3 regions of the Lacticaseibacillus sp. 22 genome follow, and region 1 is predicted to be linked to each of the others. Evidence: predicted binding sites of a transcription regulator. Region 1 holds the regulator's gene; each other region holds the start of a gene.
What was found. Region 1 encodes HrcA, which represses chaperone genes, less so after heat shock. Its sites were predicted from a motif close to TTAGCACTCNNNNNNNNNGAGTGCTAA; they were not measured.
Positions count from the first base shown of each region.

Region 2: a site for HrcA is predicted at 1,440-1,466, ahead of ACWP87_RS06955 (ATP-dependent Clp protease ATP-binding subunit). Genes of this name have one in related genera too.
Region 3: a site for HrcA is predicted at 1,775-1,801, ahead of groES (co-chaperone GroES). Genes of this name have one in related genera too.

Region 1 is NZ_JBVAYD010000021.1:32,810-36,094, forward strand. It holds gene dnaK (molecular chaperone DnaK) at 1-396, opposite strand, end outside; gene grpE (nucleotide exchange factor GrpE) at 426-1,019, opposite strand; gene hrcA (heat-inducible transcriptional repressor HrcA) at 1,089-2,135, opposite strand; gene hemW (radical SAM family heme chaperone HemW) at 2,294-3,285, opposite strand, start outside.
Region 2 is NZ_JBVAYD010000011.1:3,300-6,584, forward strand. It holds gene ptsP (phosphoenolpyruvate--protein phosphotransferase) at 1-746, opposite strand, end outside; gene ACWP87_RS06945 (phosphocarrier protein HPr) at 746-1,012, opposite strand; gene ACWP87_RS06950 (hypothetical protein) at 1,157-1,348, opposite strand; gene ACWP87_RS06955 (ATP-dependent Clp protease ATP-binding subunit) at 1,568-3,285, shown strand, end outside.
Region 3 is NZ_JBVAYD010000007.1:40,204-43,488, reverse strand. It holds gene groL (chaperonin GroEL) at 1-1,428, opposite strand, end outside; gene groES (co-chaperone GroES) at 1,464-1,745, opposite strand; gene ACWP87_RS05145 (CPBP family intramembrane glutamic endopeptidase) at 1,898-2,542, shown strand; gene ACWP87_RS05140 (LCP family protein) at 2,621-3,285, shown strand, end outside.

The sequences.
Region 1 (3,285 bases):
GGCATCCTTGGTTGCCTGACGCTGACTGTCGTTAAAGTAAGCCGGAACTGTGATAACCGCATCTTTAACCGGTTCGCCCAGATAGTCTTCAGAAAATTTCTTGATGTACTGTAGAATCATCGCTGAAATTTCTTGCGGGGTGTATTCTTTATCGCCAACCTTAACTTTATAGTTAGCTTCGCCCATGTGACGCTTAATTGACACGATGGTATCCGGATTAGTGATCGCCTGGCGTTTTGCCACTTCACCAACTTGGATTTCACCATCTTTAAATGCGACAACAGATGGCGTGGTGCGATTGCCTTCCGGGTTGGTGATGATTTTTGGCTGATTGCCTTCCAAAACCGCAACTGCAGAGTTGGTGGTTCCTAAGTCAATACCAATAACTTTACTCATATTTTTATACCTTCTTTATTTCAGATTAATTATTTAGCGACAACGACCATAGCAGGGCGCAGAACCCGATCCTTGAGATAATACCCTTTTTGTAACACCTGCGCGACCGTGTCAGCGGGATGTTTGTCGTCCGCCGCCACGGTTTGTACTGCCTGTTGGGTATTCGGATCAAACTTGTCGCCAGCACCATCAATCGCAGTGATGCCATTTTCCTTCAAGGCGCGTTCCAGATGATCGTAAACCATCTGCACACCTTTTTTGAGTGAGGCCGCACTGTCATCTTTGGCTTCGGTTGCAAGCGCACGCTCTAGATTGTCAACTACCGGCAAAATCGCCTTGGCTAACTTCTGGCCGTCATATTTCAACATTTTTTGCTGCTCTTTTTCGAACCGCGCATTCATGTTTTGAATCTCTGCAGCTGCGCGCAAATACTTGTCTTCGAATGCATCACGCTCTTGCTTCAGTTGTTCACCATCATGCTTGCTGGTTTTCAATTGCTCATTAAGATCAGCAATGCTTTCCTGCAGAATTTCTTCTTTTAGCGAAGTCTCTGGCGTGTCAGCAGCGTGCTTGGCGTCTTTGGCGGTATCTGCAGCAGTCTGCTTTGCTTTTTGTTCTGCCATGGTATCCTCCCTTTTAACCACATCTATTCGCGCAATTGGTTCACGTTAACAGATGCTTGTTATCATCTATCATTGATCAAAGTTGGCGTAATAGTCCGTCAACCGTTTAGCCAGCTCCTCTCGGAAAACATCCAACAGTCCGATCATCTTGGAATACGGCATCTGGGTTGGCCCTAATAGGGCAATCATTCCCGTGCCGTGGTCACCGACATCATAACTGGCGGTAATCAAGCTGAGATTGGCCAGATCAATTGGCTTTAACTCCGGGCCTAGACGAACCGTAACCGGCGTTTGGCGAACCGGTCCGCCAAGCAGTTCAGTAAGATCACCATGATCAGCATCAATCAAGGACATAATCTTTTTCAACTCGTGAATATCCGAGTCGCCGAGATAGTCCATTAAATTTAAGCGGCCACCCACATAGAAACGCTCTGAAGCGGCGGACTTTAAGACATTACCGAAGATATCCAGGAAGCCTTCAGGACTGGTCAGATACTGCATCAGCATCGACGGAACATCAGTCTTTAGCCGCTGAGCAACTTGAATAAGCGGCAAACCGACCAGCTGATCATTGACAATGCGAATCGCCTTTTCCAGCTCGTCAGATGAGATGCTTTCAGGAACGGTGAAAACCTGATTTTCAACATTGCCGTTGTTCGTCACTAAAATCGCCATAACCTGGTGATTGCCCAACGGTACAAGGCGAAATCCGGTCAATTTAATGTTATTCACTTCTGGCCCTAAGCTGATCGCCGTGTAACTGGTCAGATTGGATAAAATCTGCGCACTTTGCGCCACAATTTCATCCATCTTATTGTAGCGTTGACCGAATGCTTGCTTGATCGTGGCTAGTTCACGGTGGGAAACACGCACTGGCTCGACCAGATGATCAAGATAGTAGCGATAGCCTTGAGTCGAGGGTACTCGACCGGAACTGCTATGAGTCTTGGTGATCAAACCGGCGTCTTCCAGCGATGCCATATCATTGCGGATCGTGGCGGAACTGACATGAACCGGCAGTTCCTGCATTAACGTCTTGGAACCGACCGGCTGCCCACTTTCAGTAAACAGGCGGATGATTTCTTTTAAGACGAGCAATTGCCGTTTCGTCAACATTTTCTCACCTCACCTTTAGCACTCGTTTTACACGAGTGCTAATACACTGAATAATATACCAAGCGCCGTTAGCAAAGTCAAGGTAGGATTGCTAAAATGTTGCATCAAACAGCCAACTACGGTTAGATTTTTGGTCATATCCGAAGCATGATTCATCATTAGACCAGTGGCTCATCAAGTAGGAATTGTTGGAAAACCTCATTTCCCAAAAACTTACCGCGATTCGTCAGTCGAATATAACCATTTTGGCGCTCGATTAACCCTTGGCTTTCCAGCTCCGGAACCGTCTCGCCATAAACTGCATCGACCGTCATATGATAGCGGCTATAAAAACGATCTTCATTGACGCCTGCCATGGTGCGTAAGCCAAGGAACATTTCTTCCTCAATTTGCTCAGAAACCGGTACTAAATGATGGGCCAGAACCGGTAAATGGTCGGCATGCAACGGTGCCAGATACTGTTTGATCGGCCCATAATTATGATACCGGTCACGACCAAGATAGCCAAATGCGCCTGCCCCGAAGCCAAAATATTTATCATTTTGCCAATAAAGTAGATTGTGGCGACATTGGTACCCTGTTTTGGCAAAATTACTAATTTCATATTGATGCCGTCCGTGAGCTTCCATTAAATCAATGGCATCTTGGTACATATCAGCTTCAACGTCTTGCGTCGGCAACCGCAGCTTCCCTTGACGCATCAGATTATAAAAAATCGTCTTGCGCTCCAGGATCAATGAATAGGTCGAGTAATGTGGCAAGTCCAATGCCAAAGCTTTTTGAAGGCTGTTCAAAAAGTCATCGCGGCTTTGATCTGGCAGGCGGAAAATCAAATCAATCGACAAGTTGTCAAACCCGACTTTTCTAGCATTGCCGATCGCCGTATAAACATCCTTCGCTCGGTGAATCCGACCAATGCGCTTCAAGACATCATCATTAAACGACTGCACGCCAATCGACAGCCGGTTAACCCCAAAGTCGTATAAGACCTGTAACTTGTCGGTGGTCAGTAAGTCATTGGGATTGGCTTCAAAGGTAAATTCACCGTGATCAAAATGAAGAATATCGCGAATACCTTGGCACAAAACGGCAAGCTGTTGCGGTGTCAGCGTTGTTGGGGTGCCACCGCCAACATAAACCGTTTCAATTT
Region 2 (3,285 bases), on a different contig from region 1:
GCAAATGCTTCAGCAGCTTGCTTGAATTTGGCAACTTCATCAGTAGTCGGATCAATGACAACTTCACCAGTCAAACCATCAACGGAGATCGTTTCCCCGTTGGTCGCTTTCTTGGTGACATCGTCCGTACCGACAACGGCTGGAATTTCCAGCGACCGTGCCATAATCGCACTGTGCGCTGTCCGTCCGCCGATGTCAGTGACAAAGGCCTTAACATATTTCTTGTTCAATTGGGCAGTATCAGAAGGCGTCAAATCGTGAGCCACGATAATGACTTCTTCGTCAATTAATGCCGGATTCGGCAGTGTACGTCCTAACAAATGTGCCATGATCCGTTTGGTAACATCGCGAACATCGGCAGCACGTTCCTGCATATATGGATTATCCGTCATGCCTTCAAAAGTCTGAATGAAGAATTCAGAAATTTCTTTCAATGCCTGTTCAGCATTGACTTTTTCATCTTTGATCTTGGACTCGATCTGACCCGTAAAGTCAGGATCGGCCAAAATCATCATATGGGCATCAAAAACTTGTGCCTCTTCTTCGCCAAGCGATTCAGCGGCCTTTGCTCGAATAACCTTTAACTCATCATTACTTTGATCAAGTGCCTGCTTTAGCCGGTCGATCTCCTTTGAAGGATCATCAACCGTCTTTTTGTCAAATGATAAATCAGGTTGAACCAGTAAATAGGCCTTCGCTGTGGCGATCCCATCACTAGCAGCGATTCCCTTCAAATGTTCAGCCATTATTCAGCCAAGCCTTCCTTTTTCATTGTGTCCGTAATTGCAGCGATTGCATCGGCTTCGTCAGCGCCTTCAGCAGAGATTGTAACATCGGCACCTTGACCAACGCCCAAACTCATAACACCCATGATGGACTTCAAGTTAACGCTCTTACCTTTATATTCCAAGTTGATATCTGAGTTGAACTTGCTAGCTGCTTGTACCAACAAGGTTGCCGGACGTGCGTGAATCCCGGTTTCTGCAATAATGTTAAATTCGCGTTTTTCCATGACTGATCTGCTCCTTCGTATTAACTAGATTTTTCTAGTGTTTTTCCGAATAGTTTGTGTGCGTACTCGTACCCAAAACAATTCATGTAAACCTTACCATTTTTTCCAGCCTATCACAAGCGCCACATGAGATTTGACACTTACTTAGCGGGAATCGACCGACCGGTAATGGTACTCGATGACACCATCGCGTTTGGCCATCCCCACAATCTCTTCACGATCGGGATAGTTTGTCCATGCCGACCGAAACGCCATAAACGTTTCCGGCGTCACCGTGATCTTGTCACGCTGACCAGTCTTTAACTCATCCATTAAAGCGACATAATCCTGAGTCATCTATTTGCCTCACCTCACTTCATAAGGGTAGCATAAAAGTAGGCATTGAAAAAGCGCTAAGGCCTGATATCACTGAAATTTTTGCATCTTTTTAGCACTCTTGCGGTTAGAGTGCTTGCATTCTGGTAATGAGGGTGTATACTATTGCCATAGGTCAAGAAAGGTCAAACCTTTTTGACCGTTATGTGGCACCTAATTAGACAGGAAGGTTGTGACAAAATGTTATGTGAAAACTGTCATAAGAATCCAGCCACTATTCATCTTTCAACCGTTGTTAACGGGACTCGGCAAGAAATCAATCTTTGCCAGAACTGTTATCAATTACTCAAGAAACAAGCAGGAGGAAATATGAATCCAACCAACGCATCCGATCCATTTGGGTTTGGAAGCTTAGATGATATTTTCCGTGCGATGAATCAGGGAATGGATCAACCGCAACAGCCAAACGCACAGGTTCCGCCTACCCAGGCAGGACGCGGCGGCAACAATGGCCGCAATGGCAACGGCGGTAAGGGCTTGTTAGGTCAGTTTGGTGTTGATCTCACTGAACAGGCACGCAAAGGTCAAATTGATCCAGTCATCGGTCGTGATAAGGAAATCTCACGCGTGATTGAAATTCTGAATCGCCGGACCAAGAATAATCCAGTCTTAATCGGTGAAGCCGGGGTCGGCAAAACCGCGGTTGTTGAGGGACTGGCACTAAAGATTGCTAATGGCGACGTTCCAGCCAAGTTGCAGGATCGCCATGTGATTCGCCTTGATGTCGTTTCACTCGTTCAAGGCACAGGCATTCGCGGTCAATTCGAGCAGCGCATGCAACAATTGATTGACGAACTGAAGCAAAATAAGAATATTATCCTATTTATTGATGAAATCCACGAAATTGTGGGTGCCGGCAATGCTGAAGGCGGAATGGACGCCGGCAACGTCTTGAAACCCGCTTTGGCTCGTGGCGAATTACAACTAGTCGGCGCGACGACCAGCAACGAATACCGTCAAATTGAAAAGGATTCTGCCCTAGCTCGGCGCCTTCAGCCGGTGATGGTTGAAGAGCCTAGCGTTGATGAAACCATTAAAATTCTGAAGGGTCTGCAACCGCGCTACCAAGACTTCCACCATGTGAAATACACGGAAGGCGCAATTGAAGCTGCGGCAACCCTCAGCAATCGTTACATTCAGGATCGCTTCCTCCCTGATAAAGCCATTGACTTGTTAGACGAAGCCGGTTCACGCAAGAACCTGACAATTGCCACCGTGGATCCTGAAACCATTAAAGCTAAGATTGCTGATGCCGAAAAGCAAAAGCAAGCCGCACTCAAGCAGGAAGACTATGAAAAAGCCGCCTTCTATCGTGATCAGGTCACCAAGTTAGAAGACATGGCCAAAAAGCAATCCAATCTGCCAGATGATGAAATCCCAACCGTTACCGAAAAAGACATGGAAAAAATTGTTGAAGAAAAGACAAACATTCCAGTCGGTGAACTCAAAGCTCAGGAACAGGCGCAACTGAAGAATCTCGCCAGTGACCTTGAGCAACACGTCATTGGTCAAAATGAAGCAGTTGATAAAGTTGCTCGGGCAATTCGGCGCAATCGCATCGGCTTCAATAAAACCGGGCGACCAATTGGCTCCTTCCTATTTGTCGGACCAACCGGTGTCGGCAAAACGGAACTGGCAAAACAGCTCGCTAAAGAACTATTCGGTTCTGAAGATGCCATGATTCGGTTTGACATGTCGGAATACATGGAGAAGTTCAGCGTCTCTAAGCTCATCGGGTCACCGCCAGGCTATGTCGGCTATGAAGAAGCCGGCCAGCTAACTGAAAAAGTTCGGCGCAATCCATACAGTTTGATTTTGCTTGATGAAATTGAAAAAGCCCACCCGGATGTCATGAACATGTTCCTGCAGATTCTGGATGACGGCCGCCTAACCGATTC
Region 3 (3,285 bases), on a different contig from region 1:
GTTATAGCCGATGCCTTGCTTTTCTTTCTTCAACTTTTCAACAATGACAGAGCCTTCTTTGCCGGCGTTTTCGGCAATCTGACGAACTGGTTCTTCCAGTGCACGTTGAACAATGTTGATCCCGGTCTGAACATCGCCGTCTTCTTTCAAAGCAGCAACAGCAGGCAATACGTCTACCAAGGCAGTACCACCACCAGCAACATAGCCTTCTTCAACCGCAGCACGGGTCGCGTTCAAAGCGTCTTCGATCCGATACTTACGTTCTTTCAGCTCGGTTTCCGTTGCGGCACCAACCTTGACAACAGCAACGCCGCCAGCTAACTTAGCTAAGCGTTCTTGCAGTTTTTCACGGTCGAAGTCGCTGGTCGTATCGGCAATCTGCTTCTTGATGATGTTAACCCGTTCAGCAATGGCATCCTTGGAACCAGCGCCATCAACAATGGTGGTGTCATCCTTGGTAACCGTAACCTTGCCTGCACGGCCTAATTGTTCAATCTTGGTATCCTTCAGATCCAAGCCAAGATCGGAGCTGATAACAGTACCACCTGTCAAGGTCGCAATATCTTCAAGTTGAGCCTTGCGCCGATCGCCAAAGCCAGGTGCTTTAACGGCAACAACATTGAAGGTGCCACGAATCTTGTTCAGAACCAAGGTCGGCAGTGCTTCACCGGCAACATCGTCAGCAATGATCAACAGTGCCTTACCTTGTTGCACGATTTCTTGCAAGAGTGGCAGAATATCTTGAATATTGGAGATCTTCTTGTCGGTAATCAGGATATATGGATCATCCAGATCAGCTTCCATCTTGTCGTTGTCAGTAACCATGTACTGGCTCAGATAGCCGCGATCAAATTGCATCCCTTCAACAACAGAGAGTTCAGTATCAATCCCTTTGCTTTCTTCAATGGTAATCACACCATCATGGCCAACTTTTTCCATCGCGTCAGCAATCAGGTTGCCGACTTCTTCATTAGAAGAGGAAACGGAAGCAACTTGGGCAATTTCCTTCTTGCCGTTAACCTTGTGGCTGATCTTGTGCAATTCGTCAACTGCAGCCTTGGTTGCCTTTTCGATCCCGGTCCGAATGCCGACTGGGTTAGCACCGGCAGTGACGTTCTTCATACCTTCACGAATAATGCTTTGTGCCAAAACCGTTGCGGTGGTCGTACCATCACCGGCAATATCATTAGTCTTGGAAGCAACTTCTGCGACTAACTTGGCTCCCATATTTTCATAGTGATCTTCCAAGTCAATTGACTTTGCGATCGTGACACCATCATTGGTAATTTCCGGTGCACCATAGCTCTTGTCCAAAACAACATTGCGGCCTTTTGGTCCTAACGTTGTCTTAACTGTGTTTGCTAACTGATCCACGCCACGCAGCATTGCGGCACGTGCATCCTCAGAGAATTTAATTTCTTTTGCCATTGTTTTTATTCACCTCAAAATTGATCGATTATTTTTTACGCAATTGCCATAATGTCTTTTTCGTGCAGTACGAGGTAGTCTTGACCTTCATACTTCACTTCAGAGCCGGCGTATTTGTCGTATAATACAGTATCGCCAACTTTAACGGCCATTGGCAGACGCTTGCCTTCCGGTGTCAAAGCGCCTTCACCTACAGCAACAACTTTGCCGGTTTGCGGTTTCTGTTTTGCATTGTTGGCTAAAACGATGCCGCCAACGGTTTGTTCCTCTTCTTCAACGACCTCGACAATCACGCGATCTCCTAATGGTTTTAACAAGGCAATCCCTCCACATTACATTTTTTGATTTAGCACTCGTTGTGTCTAAGTGCTAACTACAAAAGTAACTATAACGAGTTTTGCGGGTGAATGCAACCCCCAAACTCCGGAATGTTATACTAATTTCAGACATTTTTTAAAAGGAGTCGTTTATGTCACTTCAAAAACATGCTTTTTCTATTATTGGCGCCTACTTGGTTGCCTTCATCGCTAACCTCCTTATTTTTCAGGTATTGCCAGTTGGGCGCCTTAGCCTTGGTATTGTTACCTTAATCAGTATGGTCGCACTCATTATCGCGATTTTGAGCGAGCGTAACTTAGTGATTGCCAACGCGATTGAAGCACCTGGCGTTCTTGCCCCGCAGCAACGCGTCTTCTGGGGCGTGATGGGCATTGCCGGTGTTTTGGCAGCGCAACTGGTTGGTTCGTGGCTTGAAACCATTTTATTCAAAATGCCGCAAACCAGCAGTCAAATTCATCAACAGCTTTCCAGTATGACGACTAATCCTTGGTACTTTTTGACCATTGGCTTAGCATTGCCGATCTTGGAAGAGTTGGCTTTTCGTAAAGTTCTGTTCGGCAATCTCGTCAATGTCACCGGTATCTTTGGCGGCGCGCTCATCGCCAGCCTCCTATTTGCCGTGACCCAACCCGGTGGCCACTGGCTTAGTGCAACTCTGGTCGGGTTGGTACTTGCTTACGATTATCGCCACACCGGCGCCATCAGCACGCCGATCATCGCCCATGTCGGTGCCTTATGGATGGTTTGGCTTTATTACATTGCCCATGCCCTATAAACGTAACCGAATATTAATCGCACCCATCACCACAATCTCCTATAATGGAAAATAATGCTTTTACGAAGGAGTTAAATTATGGAGACCCGCTCAAATCACCGTCAGCGTCAAAAACCCCGCCGATTTCACTGGGGAAGACTCATCGGTTTAATCCTTGTCGTCGGCCTGTTTACAGTCGGAGCTTATGCGTTGCGCTTATACAGTCAGGCAAAATATGCGATTGACAATACATACCATGCCACCAAACACGTCAGCACGGATATTGCCCAAAAGAAACCATTTGCTGTTTTGCTACTGGGGGTTGACACGGGGGCAGACGGACGGATTGAAAAAGGTAACTCGGATACGATGATTGTTGCCGTCATTAATCCCAAGACTAAAAAAACCACCATGGTCAGCATTCCGCGGGATACCGCTGCTGAACTGATTGGTACCAAAGAATTCAATATGCAAAAAATCAATGCCGCTTATAACGTCGGCGGTTCGGACATGGCCATCAATACTGTCTCCAAGCTGGTCAATGTCCCGATTTCTTACTACTTAACCATTAACATGGGCGCACTTGAAAAGGTAGTCAATGCAGTCGGCGGGATTGACGTCAACGTCCCATTTTCATTCCAAGACCCGTATACCGGCAACCAGAAGTTCACTAAAGGCAACATGCACCTAAACGGCAACATGGCCCTCGCCTATTCCCGAATGCGTCATTCAGACCCAGAAGGCGATTACGGGCGCCAAAAACG